Selenomonas sputigena: one gene and its partner. Each later gene encodes a partner of the first gene's protein in a complex. Links are inferred from orthologs where the notes say so. Each region holds a gene or a part of one and is shown on either strand. Other genes may lie near its edges.

The links.
Region 2: the proteins of tig (region 1) and rpsG are in contact, whole or in part, in a crystal structure (PDB 3GTY), measured with the Thermotoga maritima proteins. The link is inferred for Selenomonas sputigena from one-to-one orthologs. Residues at the interface, in WP_004081061.1 of Thermotoga maritima: Glu122, Val124, Val129, Leu130, Tyr133, Glu188, Gly259, Ile262, Tyr263, Glu266, Ser270, Glu273, Gln274, Glu277, Arg308, Gln311, Ile312, Ser315, Tyr316, Glu325, Arg329, Arg336, Leu363, Phe366, Trp367, Arg373, Leu377, Arg381, Leu384, Glu387; in WP_004081843.1 of Thermotoga maritima: Lys34, Lys52, Lys55, Glu59, Arg62, Gln63, Glu66, Asn67, Lys69, Val71, Arg95, Ala109, Lys110, Lys111, Gly112, Arg113, Pro114, Glu117, Glu121, Ile124, Ala125, Tyr127, Asn128, Asn129, Thr130, Gly131, Lys135, Asp139, Arg142, Met143.

The regions. Positions count from the first base shown.
Region 1 is NZ_CP110383.1:811,504-814,685, forward strand. The notes cover bases 107-3,029. They hold tig (trigger factor), read left to right. Parts: upstream 107-884; coding sequence 885-2,174; downstream 2,175-3,029. Other genes in these bases: OL236_RS04120 (TVP38/TMEM64 family protein), read right to left, coding at 107-648; clpP (ATP-dependent Clp endopeptidase proteolytic subunit ClpP), read left to right, coding at 2,236-2,844; clpX (ATP-dependent Clp protease ATP-binding subunit ClpX), read left to right, coding at 2,856-3,029. In the rest of the region: more of OL236_RS04120, read right to left, coding at 1-106; more of clpX, read left to right, coding at 3,030-3,182. UniProt on the Bacillus subtilis protein: Involved in protein export. Acts as a chaperone by maintaining the newly synthesized protein in an open conformation. Functions as a peptidyl-prolyl cis-trans isomerase.
Region 2 is NZ_CP110383.1:450,417-453,397, forward strand. It holds rpsG (30S ribosomal protein S7), read left to right. Parts: upstream 1-1,246; coding sequence 1,247-1,717; downstream 1,718-2,981. Other genes in the region: cas2 (CRISPR-associated endonuclease Cas2), read left to right, coding at 1-164; OL236_RS02105 (L7Ae/L30e/S12e/Gadd45 family ribosomal protein), read left to right, coding at 305-565; rpsL (30S ribosomal protein S12), read left to right, coding at 827-1,204; fusA (elongation factor G), read left to right, coding at 1,757-2,981.

The sequences.
Region 1 (3,182 bases):
GACGAGGAGGACGGCTGCGATGCATACGAGAACGAGGCGCGTTGGGTCGGGATTCTTGAGCACGGTGTCGTGCCCGATGATCGCCTCGATGGCGGTCGAGGGAAATTTGCCGACGAAGGAGGAGATGACGTAGTCCCTAAGGCTGATGGCGCTCAGGGCGCCGAGTGCGTTCAAGAGCGCACTCGGCACATAAGGCACCATGCGTGCGATGAGCATGACGGTGAAGCCGTTCTTGCCGCTGTAGGCGTCGACCTTCTTGAGCCTCGGGTGCTTGGCAATCAGCTGTTCTGCCGAGGCGCGGAAGAGAAAGCGCAGCAGCAGGAAGCTGATCGTGACGCCGACGGTCTCGGCGATGACGGAGAGGACGATGCCCGGCACAATGCCGAAGATCAGGGTGTTCGCCGTGGAGAAGATGATGGCGGGCGGAAAGCCGATGGCATTGACGAAGAGCACGAGCCAGAAGCTGAAGAACATCGCCCAAGAGCCGAAAGAGCGGATGTATTCTGCCGTCGCAAGGAGATCGCCGCTCCTTAAGACCTGCCAGAGTTCGGGAAAAAAGGTCGGATTGGCAAGGTGGATTGCATAGAGGAGAGCGCACGAGAGAAAGAGGGCGACGAGCTTGACGATGTTCATGGGATTCTTGAGCATGGACGGCCTCCTTCGATCCAATAGAAAAGACGGCTTTATTATAGCAGAGATTCGTTGGTTTTGCACGCGGCAAACCGCGAGCATCGAATGAATAATCCGTGGGAGAAATGCTTGTATTTCCCATTTGAGTATGGTATCATGAATAGTATGGCAAAATGGGATTGCAAGGGGGATGCCCTTGCTTTTGTCCCTTGGAAACCATCGATGAAGGAACATTTAGGAGGGTATTTCATACTATGAAGGTTACTGCAGAGAAGATGGACAACCACGAGGTCGTGCTGACAATAGAGGTAGAAGCGGAGGTCTTGAAGAAGGCCGAGGCGAAGGCTTGCAAGGACCTTGCAAACCGCGTGAGCATCCCAGGCTTCCGCAAGGGCAAGGCGCCGCGCCATATCATCGAGCAGCGCATCGGCAAGCAGGCGATTCTTGATACGGCATTTGATGCCGTGGCGGACAAGGCGTTTGCCGACGCCCTGAAGGAGCAGGACGTGACGCCTGTTTCGCGCCCCGATATCGAGGTCGTGACACTGGAAGAGGGAAAGGATGTCGTCTTCAAGGCACGCTTCACGGCAAAGCCCGAGGTAACGCTCGGCGAGTACAAGGGTATCCAGGTTGAAAAGAAGGTCGATGAGATCACGGATGAGGACATCGACAAGGAAATTGAGAGCATGCGTCGTCGCCGCAGCCAGATGGTCGATGCCGCCGAGGGCGCTGAGGTCAAGAGCGGCGACCTCGTGACGCTTGATTTCAAGGGCTTCGTTGACGGAGAGGCATTTGAAGGCGGCGAGGGCAAGGACTATCCGCTCGAAATCGGCTCGAACCGCTTCATCCCGGGCTTCGAGGATCAGCTCATCGGTGCGAAGATCGGCGAGGCGCGCGACGTCAATGTGACGTTCCCCGAGGAGTACCACTCGAAGGATCTCGCAGGAAAGCCCGCAAAGTTCGAGTGCACGATTCACAGCATCAAGGAGCGTCAGCTGCCTGAACTCGACGATGAGTTTGCCAAGAAGGTCAGCAAGTTCCAGACGGTCGAAGAGCTTCGTGCCGACATCCGCAAGAACCTTGAGCATGCCGCGCAGCAGAAGGCAGATAACGACTACAAGGTCGCCGTCATCGAGAAGGCGACGGAGAACATCACGGTCGACATTCCTGCCGTCATGATCGAGAACCGCGTGACGATGATGATTCAGGAGATGGCGATGCGCCTGGAGCAGCAGGGCATGAAGCTTGAGCAGTACCTGCAGTACGCGGGCACCGACCTCAACCAGATTCGCGAGCAGTACAAGAAGACGGCTGAGGAAAACGTCAAGACCGACCTCATGCTGGAAGCTGTGGCGAAGGCCGAAGATATCAAGGTCGAAGGCAAGGATCTCGACGACGAGGTTGCGGCGATGGCGCTGACCTACGGCGCGACGCCGGCGCAGGTCCGGAAGGTCGTCAAGGAGCAAGGTCGCATCGGCGATCTCATCACGACGGTTCTCAGAAAGAAGACGTCGCAGTTCATCTTGGACAACGCCGCGAAGTGATGTCACGTTCTTTCACGGTCGTTGACGTCGTCATATATGGAGTGATTGCATGAACAGCTATATGAACAGTTATGTTCCCATGGTGGTCGAGCGGTCGAATCGAGGAGAGCGCGCCTACGATATTTATTCGCGTCTCTTGAAGGATCGCATCGTCTTCGTCGGCGGGCCGATCGACGACAACGTCGCGAATGTCGTCGTCGCGCAGCTCCTCTTCCTTGAGTCGGAAGATCCCGATAAGGACATCCACCTTTACATCAACAGCCCGGGCGGCGTCGTGACGGCAGGCCTTGCCATCTACGACACGATGCAGTACATCCGCCCCGACGTGTCGACGATCTGCATCGGGCAGGCGGCGAGCATGGGCTCTTTGCTCCTGACGGCGGGCGCGAAGGGCAAGCGCTACGCGCTTCCTTTGGCACGCATCATGATTCATCAGCCTTTGGGCGGTGCACAGGGACAGTCGACGGATATCCAGATTCAGGCGAAGGAGATTCTGCGCCTCAGGGAAGTCGGCAACGACATCCTCGCCAAGCACACGGGGCAGCCGCGTGAAAAGCTCATTGCCGACACGGAGCGTGACAATTTCATGACGGCAGAGGAGGCGAAGGAATACGGTCTCATCGACGAGGTCATCACGCGTCCTGTCAAAATTGAGAAGCCCAAGGAGTAAGAGGTGGTATCATGTTGAAGTTTGGGGATGAAAAGGGCCAGCTCAAGTGCTCCTTCTGCGGCAAGTCGCAGGAACAGGTAAGAAAACTTGTGGCAGGTCCAGGCGTCTACATCTGCGATGAATGCATCGAACTTTGCAACGAGATCATCGAGGAAGAGTTCAGTGAAGATAGCGAAGTGGAACTCAAGGATGTGCCGAAACCGAAGGAGATTCGCCAGATCCTCGACCAATACGTGATTGGACAGGACGAGGCGAAGAAATCGCTTTCCGTTGCCGTCTACAACCACTACAAGCGAATCAACCGCACGCAGGGAAAGGCAGACGAGGTCGAGCTGCAG
Region 2 (2,981 bases), 360 kb from region 1 along the record:
GGACGGAGCGCGAAGCGCAGGAGATTCGTGCGGCTTTGCTCACCTTGACGGAGAAGGAGGAAGGCCGTGCACTCTTCATGGCGCCGATGTGCGAGGCTTGCTGTGCGCGAATCTGGAAGGCGGGGAAGATGAGGGAGGAGGACGAGATTTGCATTGTGGCATAGCTGTTAGAGAAATGTGACACACGAGGCGCGGTGTACATAAAAATGCCGATAAAATAAAGTGTTGACATAGTTTTTTCCTTTTGCTAATATATATAGGTGCCTGACACTGAGCAGGAATCGTGCGTTGGGAGGGAAGCTGCATGACGTTGGAATCGCTGAGGGACGCGGAGCGGGTCATCGGGGTCAAGCAGGTCACGAAGGCCGTGCAGAAGAGCCGTGCGGATGCCGTTTTTTTGGCGGACGATGCGGATGAACGCGTGACGCAGCCGCTTCTCGATCTCGCGAGTGAGATCGGCGTGCAAGTCGTGCATGTCCCCACGATGCAGGAGCTTGGAAAGGCTTGCTCCATCGAGGTCGGCGCCGCTGCGGCAGCCGTACTGAAGGAAACGATGATAAAATAAAGTCCCCCAGATTTGCACAGATGCTCTGTATCTATCGAGGAGACAAACCGCAGGCGTAGCTGTGCTACGTCGAGGATTTGTCGACGACGAGAGGACAGTGCAGATGTGTGAAGATGGGTGGCTGAATTTATCAGTGGTTCCTCGAGAGCGATGCCTCAGGTCGGTAAATGCTTCGCCTGCCGCAAGGCGAGCGGCTCAAAGAGCTGCGGCGGAGTAATTATAAATAATAAATTCTCAATATGAAGGAAGGAGGTGCATCAAATGCCTACAATTAATCAGCTGGTTCGCAAGAGCCGCAAGAGCATGCAGGAGAAATCGAATGCACCGGCACTGAAGAATTGCCCGCAGAAGCGTGGCGTCTGCACGAGGGTCTACACGACGACCCCGAAGAAGCCGAACTCGGCTCTCCGCAAGGTCGCCCGTGTTCGCTTGACGAACAGCATCGAGGTGACGGCATACATTCCCGGTATTGGCCATAATCTGCAGGAGCATAGCGTTGTCTTGATCCGCGGCGGCCGTGTCAAGGATCTGCCTGGTGTTCGCTACCACATCATCCGTGGTTCGCTGGATACGGCGGGCGTTCAGGATCGCGGTCAGGCGAGGTCGAAGTACGGCGCGAAGCGCGCGAAGAAGAAGTGAGACGCTTTTTCTGAGAAGAGATTATAGCCAGGAGGGGTAAGTATGCCAAGAAAAGGTGCCGTACCCAGACGTGACGTGTTGCCGGATCCGGTATACAAGTCCAAGACGGTTACAAAATTTATCAACAAGGTGATGCTCTCGGGCAAGAAGAGTGTTGCCGAGCGCGTCGTTTACGATGCGTTTGAGACGATCCGCGCCAAGACGGGCAAGGATCCTCTGGAGGTCTTCGAGACGGCTCTGAAGAATGTCATGCCGGTTCTCGAGGTGCGCGCACGCCGTGTCGGTGGTGCGAATTATCAGGTGCCGGTTGAGGTTCGTCCCGATCGCCGCATGACGCTCGGCATTCGCTGGCTTGTGAACTACGCAAGACTGCGCGGCGAGAAGACCATGGACGAGAGGCTTTCGGGCGAGCTCATGGACGCAGCGAACAATACGGGCGCGGCGATCAAGAAAAAAGAAGATACGCATAAGATGGCTGAGGCTAATAAGGCATTCGCTCATTATCGTTGGTAATCCCAAGCAGTATCTCAACTAGTTAAGGAGCGATAATAAGTGGCAAGAGAGTTTTCTCTGGAAAAAACTCGCAATATCGGCATCATGGCTCACATCGATGCCGGCAAGACAACGACGACAGAGCGTATCCTCTTTTATACGGGCATTACACATAAGATCGGTGAGGTTCATGATGGCGCTGCCACGATGGACTGGATGGCACAGGAGCAGGAGCGCGGCATCACGATCACGTCGGCTGCGACGACCTGCCATTGGAAGAATCATCGCATCAACATCATTGATACGCCCGGTCACGTTGACTTCACAGTCGAGGTGGAGCGCTCGCTGCGCGTCCTCGATGGCGCTGTTGCCGTCCTGACGGCCAGAGGCGGCGTCGAGCCTCAGACGGAGACGGTCTGGCGTCAGGCGGAGAAGTACAATGTCCCGCGCATGGCTTATGTCAACAAGATGGACATCACGGGCGCGGACTTCTTCAACGTCATCAAGATGATGCAGGAGCGCCTGCAGGCAAATCCGGTGGCAATCCAGCTGCCGATCGGCTCGGAGGATACGTTCTCCGGCATCGTCGATCTCATCAAGATGGAAGCGATCATCTATGAGGACGACCTCGGAAAGGTCGCCGATGAGGTGGCGATTCCCGATGATATGAAGGATATGGCCGACGAGTACCGCGACAAGCTCCTCGAAGCCGTCGCCGAAGAGGATGACGACCTCATGGAGAAGTACCTCGGCGGTGAGGAAATCTCGGAAGATGAGATCCGTAAGGCCATCCGCAAGGCGACGATCGCCTGCAAGATGACGCCGGTGACGTGCGGCTCTTCGTACCGCAACCGCGGCGTGCAGCCGATGCTCGATGCGATCGTCGACTTCATGCCCGCGCCGATCGACATCCCCGCGATCAAGGGTGTCAACCCTGATACGGGCGAAGAGGATCATCGCGATTCGACGGACGACGGCCCCTTTGCGGCGCTCGCGTTCAAGATCATGGCCGATCCTTACGTCGGCAAGCTCGCGTTCTTCCGCGTTTACTCGGGCACGCTTTCCTCCGGCTCTTATGTCTTCAACTCGACGAAGGGCAAGAAGGAGCGCATCGGCCGCATCCTGCAGATGCACGCGAATCACCGTGCCGAGCTTGATACGGTCTACAGCGGCGACATCGCTGCTGCCGTCGGCTTGAAGGACACGACGACGGGCGACACGCTGTGCGACGAGTCAAAGCCGATCATTCTTGAGTCGATGGAGTTCCCTGACCCGGTCATCTCGG